2 linked regions of the Pontibacter liquoris genome follow. The protein of the gene in region 1 interacts with the protein of each later gene in a pairwise test. Links are inferred from orthologs where the notes say so. Each region holds a gene or a part of one and is shown in the gene's direction. Other genes may lie near its edges.

Region 1 (5,128 bases):
CGGGGATTTCCGCATTTACAACGTCACCGATATCCAGTACAGGTATAACGTGGGCGATACTGCCCGCTTTCAGTTGCAGGAGCGGGTGGATACATCCTTTTACGACCAGACCAACACGCTTAACTATAAAATAGTCCGTTCTATCCGTCCGGATGCCGGTAGCCCGTGGGTGGATGATTCCGTATTTGTAGTAGCCAAGACAAACACCATGGTGCTGCTCACCAAAGATAATACCCCACACGTTAAGCTGGTATTTCCGGTGAAAGCCGGGGAGTCGTGGCTGGGCGATGCGTATAACAACAACAAGGCGAATAGTTATACTCCTGTTGATGGCCGCCGATCGGAGTATTACCTGAGCAAGGAGTCGTATACGTATGATAAAGTAGGAGAGCCTTTTACGATCGGGGATAAGACCTATCCCAAAACGCTGACGGTGGTGCAGGGAACGCCCACGGAAAGCTGGATCGGCTTTGACGACCGCCAGGAGGTTTATGCCGAGGATATCGGCATGGTCTACATGCGGTATAACCGCATTGTATACTGCAATCAGATGGAATCCAGCAAGTGCGAGTATGCCATTGGCTACAAATTGAACGGCCATGAGCGCCACGAGATACTAACTTCCTACGGACATAAATAAACGATGTGCCACCTGCTCCTCTACCTGTTCCTTCTGCTTTCAGTGCCGGCCGTACTCGGCCAGGGAGCGCAGCAGGCCGAAGCAATAGAGCAAAAGCGGCTGGTATACTTCACCGATAAAGCAGGCACTCCTTTTTCCTTAGACAATCCCCAGGCTTTCCTGTCGCCCCGGTCCCTGGAGCGCCGGCAGCGGCAGCACATTTCCTTAACTTCGCGCGATCTGCCCGTTAACCCGGCCTATGTGAGTGAGCTCAAAAAACAGGGGGTACCGGTATGGTATACTTCCCGCTGGTTTAATGCTGCCGTTGTGCAATGCAGCGACGAACAACTGGCGCAGTTAGAAAAGCTGCCTTTTGTTAAAGGCTCCTACACCCTCAACAGAATAGCCCAGCCCCGGCAGGAAAGCCACCCTTTACAGCAAGATCAGAAATTATCCTTTTCAATAAAGGTTCCCGCGCCTGCAGGTGCCCAGGACTATGGGCCTGCTTTCCACCAGGCCAATATGCTGGGAGCCGTGGACCTGCACCAGGCCGGCTTTCGGGGCGAAGGAATGCTCATTGCCGTGCTCGATGCCGGGTTTCCGAACCTAAATGCAATTCCGGCGCTGACCCAACTTTTACAGAACAAGCAGCTGCAGGGCACTTTTGATTTTGTGCTGAACCAACAGGACGTGTTCGGCGGGGATGCGCACGGCACGTCGGTACTAAGCACCATGGCTGCTTATGCCCCGGGCACCTTTCTGGGCACGGCATACGGGGCCAGTTACCTGCTTTTGCGCACCGAAGATGCCGCAACTGAACATCCCCTGGAAGAGATCAACTGGCTGCTGGCTGCGGAGTATGCCGACAGCGCCGGGGCCGATGTGATCAATTCATCGCTTGGCTATACTACGTTTGATGCCCCCGCGCAAAGCTATACCTATGCCGACCTGGATGGCAACACGGCCCTGGTGAGCCGGGCTGCCGACATGGCTGCTGCCGCAGGTATACTGGTGGTGGCAAGCGCTGGAAACGACGGAAACAAAGCCTGGCACTTTATTTCCGCGCCAGCAGATGCCGATTCTGTATTAACAGTGGGGGCGGTAGACTCTTTGGGTATGAAAGCGGCTTTCAGCTCATTTGGCCCAGCATCCGATGGCCGCATCAAACCCGATGTGGTGGCGCTTGGCCAGCTAGCGTACGTGCTGAATGTAGCAGGCAATGTAGGCCAAAGCAACGGCACTTCCTTTTCAGGGCCCATTATGGCAGGATTTGCAACGTGTCTGTGGCAGGCATATCCTGGCAAAACCAACATAGAAATAATTCAGCTGCTACACCAGCTCGGGAGCAAAGCAAATTCCCCCGACAATGCGATCGGGTATGGTATTCCGAGTTATGCCCGTATCGTAACGGCGCTGCCCGAAGCATCGGCAGCAGCGTCAGCCTTTATCACCAACCCGGTTACAGGGGAGGAGATCATCCTTACGCTTGGGCCGGAATGGGGGGCGCAGCCCCTGGCGCTAAGTATAGTAGATGCCACAGGCAAAATGGTGTACCAGGAGACCTTGCCTGCCGGCCAGAGCCGCCAGGTACTGGGGCTGCGGGGGCACAGCTTAAAACAAGGCCTTTACATCTGCCGCCTGCGGGCTGGCAACCAAAGTGCTACCCTGCGGCTGATAAAACTATAATACCATTTCAGCGCAACATTCAGGGCTAGTGTTACAGAAAACTCATTAAAAAATTTACCTTTACAGCTATGAAACCACTGATCGCACCCTCTATACTTGCCGCTGATTTTGCTAACCTGCAATCGGAGGTGGAGATGCTGAACCGCAGCGAAGCTGATTGGCTCCATGTAGATGTGATGGATGGCCGCTTTGTGCCCAATATTTCGTTTGGATTCCCGGTGATGGAAGCCATCCAACGCTTTGCTAAAAAGCCGATGGATGTGCACCTGATGATCGTGGAGCCGGAGCAATACATCACGCGTTTCCGGGAGGCCGGCGCTGATGTGATCACGGTGCACCTGGAAGCCTGCCGCCACCTGCACCGCACTATCCAGCAGATTAAAGCATGCGGCGCCAAGGCGGGCGTTGCCCTGAATCCGCATTCGCCTGTATCCGGTCTGGAGGATATCATTGCTGACCTGGATCTGGTGCTGGTAATGTCGGTAAACCCCGGTTTTGGCGGGCAAAAGTTCATCCCGAATACGTACCGTAAGCTGGAAACTTTAAAAGAGCTGGTTCTTGCCCGAAATTCGTCCGCTTTGATCGAAGTAGATGGCGGGGTAAACGAAGAGAATGCGCCGCTTTTGCTGCAGAAAGGAGCCGATGTGCTGGTAGCCGGCAGCTTTGTCTTCTCGGCTGCTGATCCGGAGCAAACAATTGCCGACCTGAAAAGCGTCTCCCTGAAATAACGCTACGCTACGCCTGATGCTCAAATATCTGTCGGTATGGTTGCTTCTACTCTTGCCAATGGGTGTTTCGGCACAGCAGGCCCTACTGGTAGGCAAAGTACTCAACCAGGAAAAGCAACCGCTGGAACTAGCTACCGTGGGTATCAAGGGCACTACCATTGGTACGCACACCGCAGCCGATGGCACTTTCCGGCTGGCGATACCAGCCAATGAACAACTGGTATTGCAGGTGCGCTACATTGGCTTCGAGGCACAGGAAAAAACACTGACGGCCGCTGCCGGACAACAACTTAACTTGACCTTTACGCTGGTGCCTGACCTGCAGAAGCTACGTACGCTGGATGTGCGGGGCAAGCGCGAAACCGACACCCGCGAGCAGGTAAGTATGACCAACCTGAATCCGCGGCTCACCAAAAATCTTCCTTCCGCTTTCGGTGACTTTAACAAGATCCTTGTCACCTTGCCCGGCGTTTCGAGCAATAACGAGCTTTCTTCCACCTACTCGGTGCGGGGTGGCAATTACGACGAGAACCTGGTCTATGTGAACGGCATCGAGATATACCGGCCTTTTTTGATCACGGCCGCCCAGCAGGAGGGCCTTAGCTTTGTGAACCCGGACCTGGTGGGCAGCATTGCATTTTCATCCGGCGGCTGGCAACCCAAGTATGGCGACAAACTCTCGTCAGTGCTGGACATCAAGTATAAAGAACCCCAAAAGTTTGCAGCTTCCGTAACGGGTAGCCTCACAGGAGGCGCTTTGCACGTAGAGTCCGCCTCGCGGAACAAGCGCGTTTCGTACCTGTTTGGCACCCGCTACAAAAACAGCCAGTATATCTTGCAGGGGCTGCAGGAAAACGGCGAGTATCAACCTAACTTCTCCGATGCACAGGTTTATATCCATATCAACCTGACCAAAGACACCTTACAGCCTGGCCGCACTACGCTGGGAATACTAGGAAGCTATGCCCGGAATAATTACCTGGTCATACCCAAAAGCCGGGTCACCACTTTCGGCACCCGCTCCATGCCGCTGCGCCTGTATGTTGGTTTTGATGGCCGCGAACAGATGGAGTACCGTACCTCCCAGGTTGGCTTGAATCTGGCGCATCGTTTTAATCAGAACTATACAACCTCGCTTATACTTTCCGGCGTGCAGTCGCGGGAGCGGGAGTTTCGGGATGTGGAGGCATTTTACCTTCTGAGCGATGTAAGCCAGAACGCCAACAATTTTGGCGAGGACGAACGCACCCGGGGTGCCGGCAGCCAGTTCGACCATGCCCGCAATGCCTTAAAGGCAAGTATACTGACGGCTGAAAGCCGGAACGAGTGGCAGCTGAGCGGCCGGAGTAAAATACTGGCAGGCGCCAAGATCGGCCTCGAACACATGGACGACCGGCTGGAAGAGTATGGTTTCACCGATTCCGCTGACTTTGTTAAACCCGTTTATTTGCTGGATTCCCGCCAGGACCTGCAGAGCGTGCGCTATAATGGCTATGTGCAGCATACTTTTGAGCTTGATTCGCTGCGTACCATCACCTACGGGATGCGCGCCAGTTACTGGGACTTTAACCGCGAACTGACCCTCACGCCGCGCCTGCAGTATGCGTTTATCTCGCCCCGTAATCAGGATCTGTCTTTTAAAGCTGCGGTAGGGTTATACTACCAGCCGCCCTTTTACCGAGAGCTGCGCAATTTTGAAGGAGAACTCAACGCTAATCTGAAAGCGCAACGATCGCTGCATGCTATTGTCGGCACCGATTACCTGTTCCAGAAGTGGGGGCGGGATTTTAAACTCACAGCCGAAGCCTATTACAAGCACATGACCAATGTGGTACCCTATGACGTAGATAATGTGCGGCTGCGTTATTATGCGCGTAACAACGCGAAAGCCTATGCGGCCGGGTTTGATGTGCGGGTGAACGGCGAATTTATCCAGGGAGCCGAGTCGTGGCTTAGCCTGGGGCTGCTGACCACCCGCGAGAATGTGGACGGCGATTCGACGACCGTTTACGCGCAGGGAAGACCGGTTGGGCGGCAGGAGCAGGGTTACATCCGCAGGCCCACCGATCAGTTGGTGAATGTCGGCGTATTTTTC
Region 2 (2,818 bases), on another replicon or contig:
ATTAGAGGAAGTTCCCTCAATGGAAGGCCTGGAGCTATCGTCGCATGTGAGTACACAGGCCGAATATGACATGCAGCCGGAAGAGGTGAAGTATAGGGTGGCCGTATTGGATTTGGGCGTAAAGCGCAACAGCCTCAACAACCTGGTGCAGCGCGGTTGTGCCGTAAAGGTATTCCCGTATCATACGCCTTTTGAAGAAATGGAGAAGTGGAACCCGGATGGCTATTTTATTTCGAACGGACCCGGTGATCCGGCGGCTACCACGGTTGCCATTAACAGCGTAAAGCAAATTCTGGAGAAAAGTAAGCCGATGTTCGGCATTTGTATGGGGCACCAGATGCTGGCCCAGGCCAATGGCATTGCCACTTACAAAATGCACAACGGCCACCGGGGGCTGAACCATCCGGTAAAGAACCTGATCACCGGCCGGAGCGAGATCACATCGCAGAACCATGGGTTTGTGGTGGATGCCCAACAACTGCAGCAGCACCCGCAGGTAGAGGTTACCCATATCAACCTGAACGATAATACCATCGAAGGTATCCGCATGAAAGGCAAACCGGCTTTCTCGGTGCAATACCATCCGGAGTCATCACCGGGGCCGCACGATTCCACGTACCTCTTTGATGACTTTGTGGCCCTGCTGGAACAAAACAAATAAAACTAATATAAACTAACTATGAGCTTAATAACTGATATTAAAGCCCGCCAGATCTTCGATTCAAGAGGAAATCCGACGATAGAAGTAGATGTTGTAACTGAAACAGGTGTCCTGGGCCGCGCTGCGGTACCGTCCGGTGCTTCCACGGGTGTGCACGAAGCCGTAGAGCTGCGTGACAACGACAAGAGCAAGTACATGGGCAAAGGTGTACTGCAAGCTGTCAAGAACGTGAATGATAAGATTGCCGAAGAGATAGTAGGCTTTCCGGTATATGAGCAAAACCTGATCGACAAGATCATGATCGAGCTCGATGGCACGGAGAATAAAAGCAACCTGGGCGCAAACGCCATACTTGGTGTGTCGCTGGCAGTAGCCCGCGCAGCCGCACAGGAACTGAACATGCCTATCTACCGCTATGTAGGTGGTGTGAGCGCCAATACCCTGCCGGTGCCGATGATGAACATCCTCAACGGCGGCAGCCATGCCGATAACTCCATCGACTTCCAGGAATTCATGATTATGCCGGTTGGCGCTGCTTCTTTCTCCGATGCATTGCGAATGGGCACGGAGGTTTTCCACCACCTGAAGAACGTGCTGAAGAAAAAAGGCCTTTCTACCAACGTGGGAGATGAAGGTGGTTTTGCTCCTAACATCGCTTCCAACGAAGAAGCCATTCAGGTAGTGCTGCAGGCCATCGAAACAGCCGGCTACAAACCAGGCGACGACTTTATGATCGCCATGGATGCGGCCAGCTCCGAGTTCTACGATGCGGCTACCGGCCATTATCATTTCAAGAAATCAACAGGCGATAAGCTGACGTCTTCTGAAATGGTGAGCTTCTGGGCTGACTGGGTGCGCAAGTATCCGATCATCTCTATTGAAGATGGTATGGCTGAAGACGACTGGGATGGCTGGAAGCAGCAGACCACAGCGATTGGTGATAAAGTACAGTTGGTAGGCGACGACCTGTTCGTAACGAATGTGAACCGTTTGCAGCGTGGTATAGATGAGAAAATCGCTAACGCGATCCTGATCAAAGTGAACCAGATTGGTACGCTTACTGAAACCATTAGCGCCATTAACCTGGGCCGCCGCCATGGGTATAAAAGCGTGATGAGCCACCGTTCCGGCGAGACAGAGGACAGCACGATTGCAGACCTGGCTGTTGCCTTGAACACCGGCCAGATCAAAACCGGTTCGGCTTCCCGTTCAGACCGCATGGCCAAGTATAACCAGTTGCTCCGCATCGAAGAGGAACTGGGCGAAGTGGCTTATTTCCCGGGCAAGAAGTTCTAAGAACTTCTGCTCAAAAATATTTATGGGTAAGGCTGTGGGTTATATGACTCACAGCCTTATTTTTGTATAAGTACCTTAATCCCTTTGCCATGCTGAAGCGCGTTCCTAAAATATTCCGCAATTTCTATCTGATCACGTCGGTGTTGTTTTTGGTGTGGATGCTCTTTTTTGACTCCAATGATTTTATCACGCAGTACCAGATGAGCAAAAAACTGGCAGACCTGGAAGAGGACAAGCAACATTACCTCGAAAAGATGGAGGAAGTGCAGAAGGACCGCAAAGAGCTGCTGGGTAACCCGGAACTGCTTGAGAAGTTTGCCCGCGAAAAATACCTGATGAAGCGCCCCAACGAGGACGTGTTTATTATTGTGCCCAAAGAGGAAGAATAAGACTATAGTTCCGAGTCACGAGTTCTGAGTTCCGAGCTTAAAGTATAAATCACTGGCGCAAGCGTCCGCTTGTTCCGGGATTTCAAAGGCTGCCACTTCTGTGCTTAAACCCCCTATTTTATACTTCAGGTATAAACATCGCTAACCTCAGCCGCCGCAAACCCATTCCCTCCCTAAATTATTTGTAAATTGCGCCATCGTGCTGCTGCTGTATAGCGGCGGCCTTACGTAAGTATTTATACTATGGCAAAAGTTGCAATAAACCTTTCTACTGGCGCTCTTCAGCAAGAAGAGGTCATTGTAGGTATAGATTTGGGCACTACCAACAGTTTGGTGGCCTATATTCATCCTGAAGACCGTACCCCCATTGCTATAAATGACCAGGGTCAGGGCACTATTGTGCCATCGGTAGTACATTTTACGCAAACTGGCGAAACCATTGTGGGCACAGCCGCCAAAGACTACCTCACCA

Evidence for each region. Proteins that work in one complex are often made in the same cells at the same time.
Region 2: the proteins of rpe (region 1) and eno interact in binary tests that used the Escherichia coli proteins (3 or more experiments, as listed by UniProt). The link is inferred for Pontibacter liquoris from one-to-one orthologs.

What each region holds. Positions count from the first base shown.
Region 1 is NZ_JALEBG010000001.1:2,002,548-2,007,675, forward strand. What follows is about bases 1,259-4,203. They hold rpe (ribulose-phosphate 3-epimerase), read left to right. Parts: upstream 1,259-2,373; coding sequence 2,374-3,033; downstream 3,034-4,203. Other genes in these bases: LWL52_RS08240 (S8 family serine peptidase), read left to right, coding at 1,259-2,305; LWL52_RS08250 (TonB-dependent receptor), read left to right, coding at 3,050-4,203. Also shown: LWL52_RS08235 (hypothetical protein), read left to right, coding at 1-640; more of LWL52_RS08240, read left to right, coding at 644-1,258; more of LWL52_RS08250, read left to right, coding at 4,204-5,128. UniProt on the Escherichia coli protein: Catalyzes the reversible epimerization of D-ribulose 5-phosphate to D-xylulose 5-phosphate.
Region 2 is NZ_JALEBG010000003.1:602,973-605,790, reverse strand. It holds eno (phosphopyruvate hydratase), read left to right. Parts: upstream 1-679; coding sequence 680-1,957; downstream 1,958-2,818. Other genes in the region: hscA (Fe-S protein assembly chaperone HscA), read left to right, coding at 2,590-2,818; LWL52_RS19470 (FtsB family cell division protein), read left to right, coding at 2,047-2,346; carA (glutamine-hydrolyzing carbamoyl-phosphate synthase small subunit), read left to right, coding at 1-661. UniProt on the Escherichia coli protein: Catalyzes the reversible conversion of 2-phosphoglycerate (2-PG) into phosphoenolpyruvate (PEP). It is essential for the degradation of carbohydrates via glycolysis.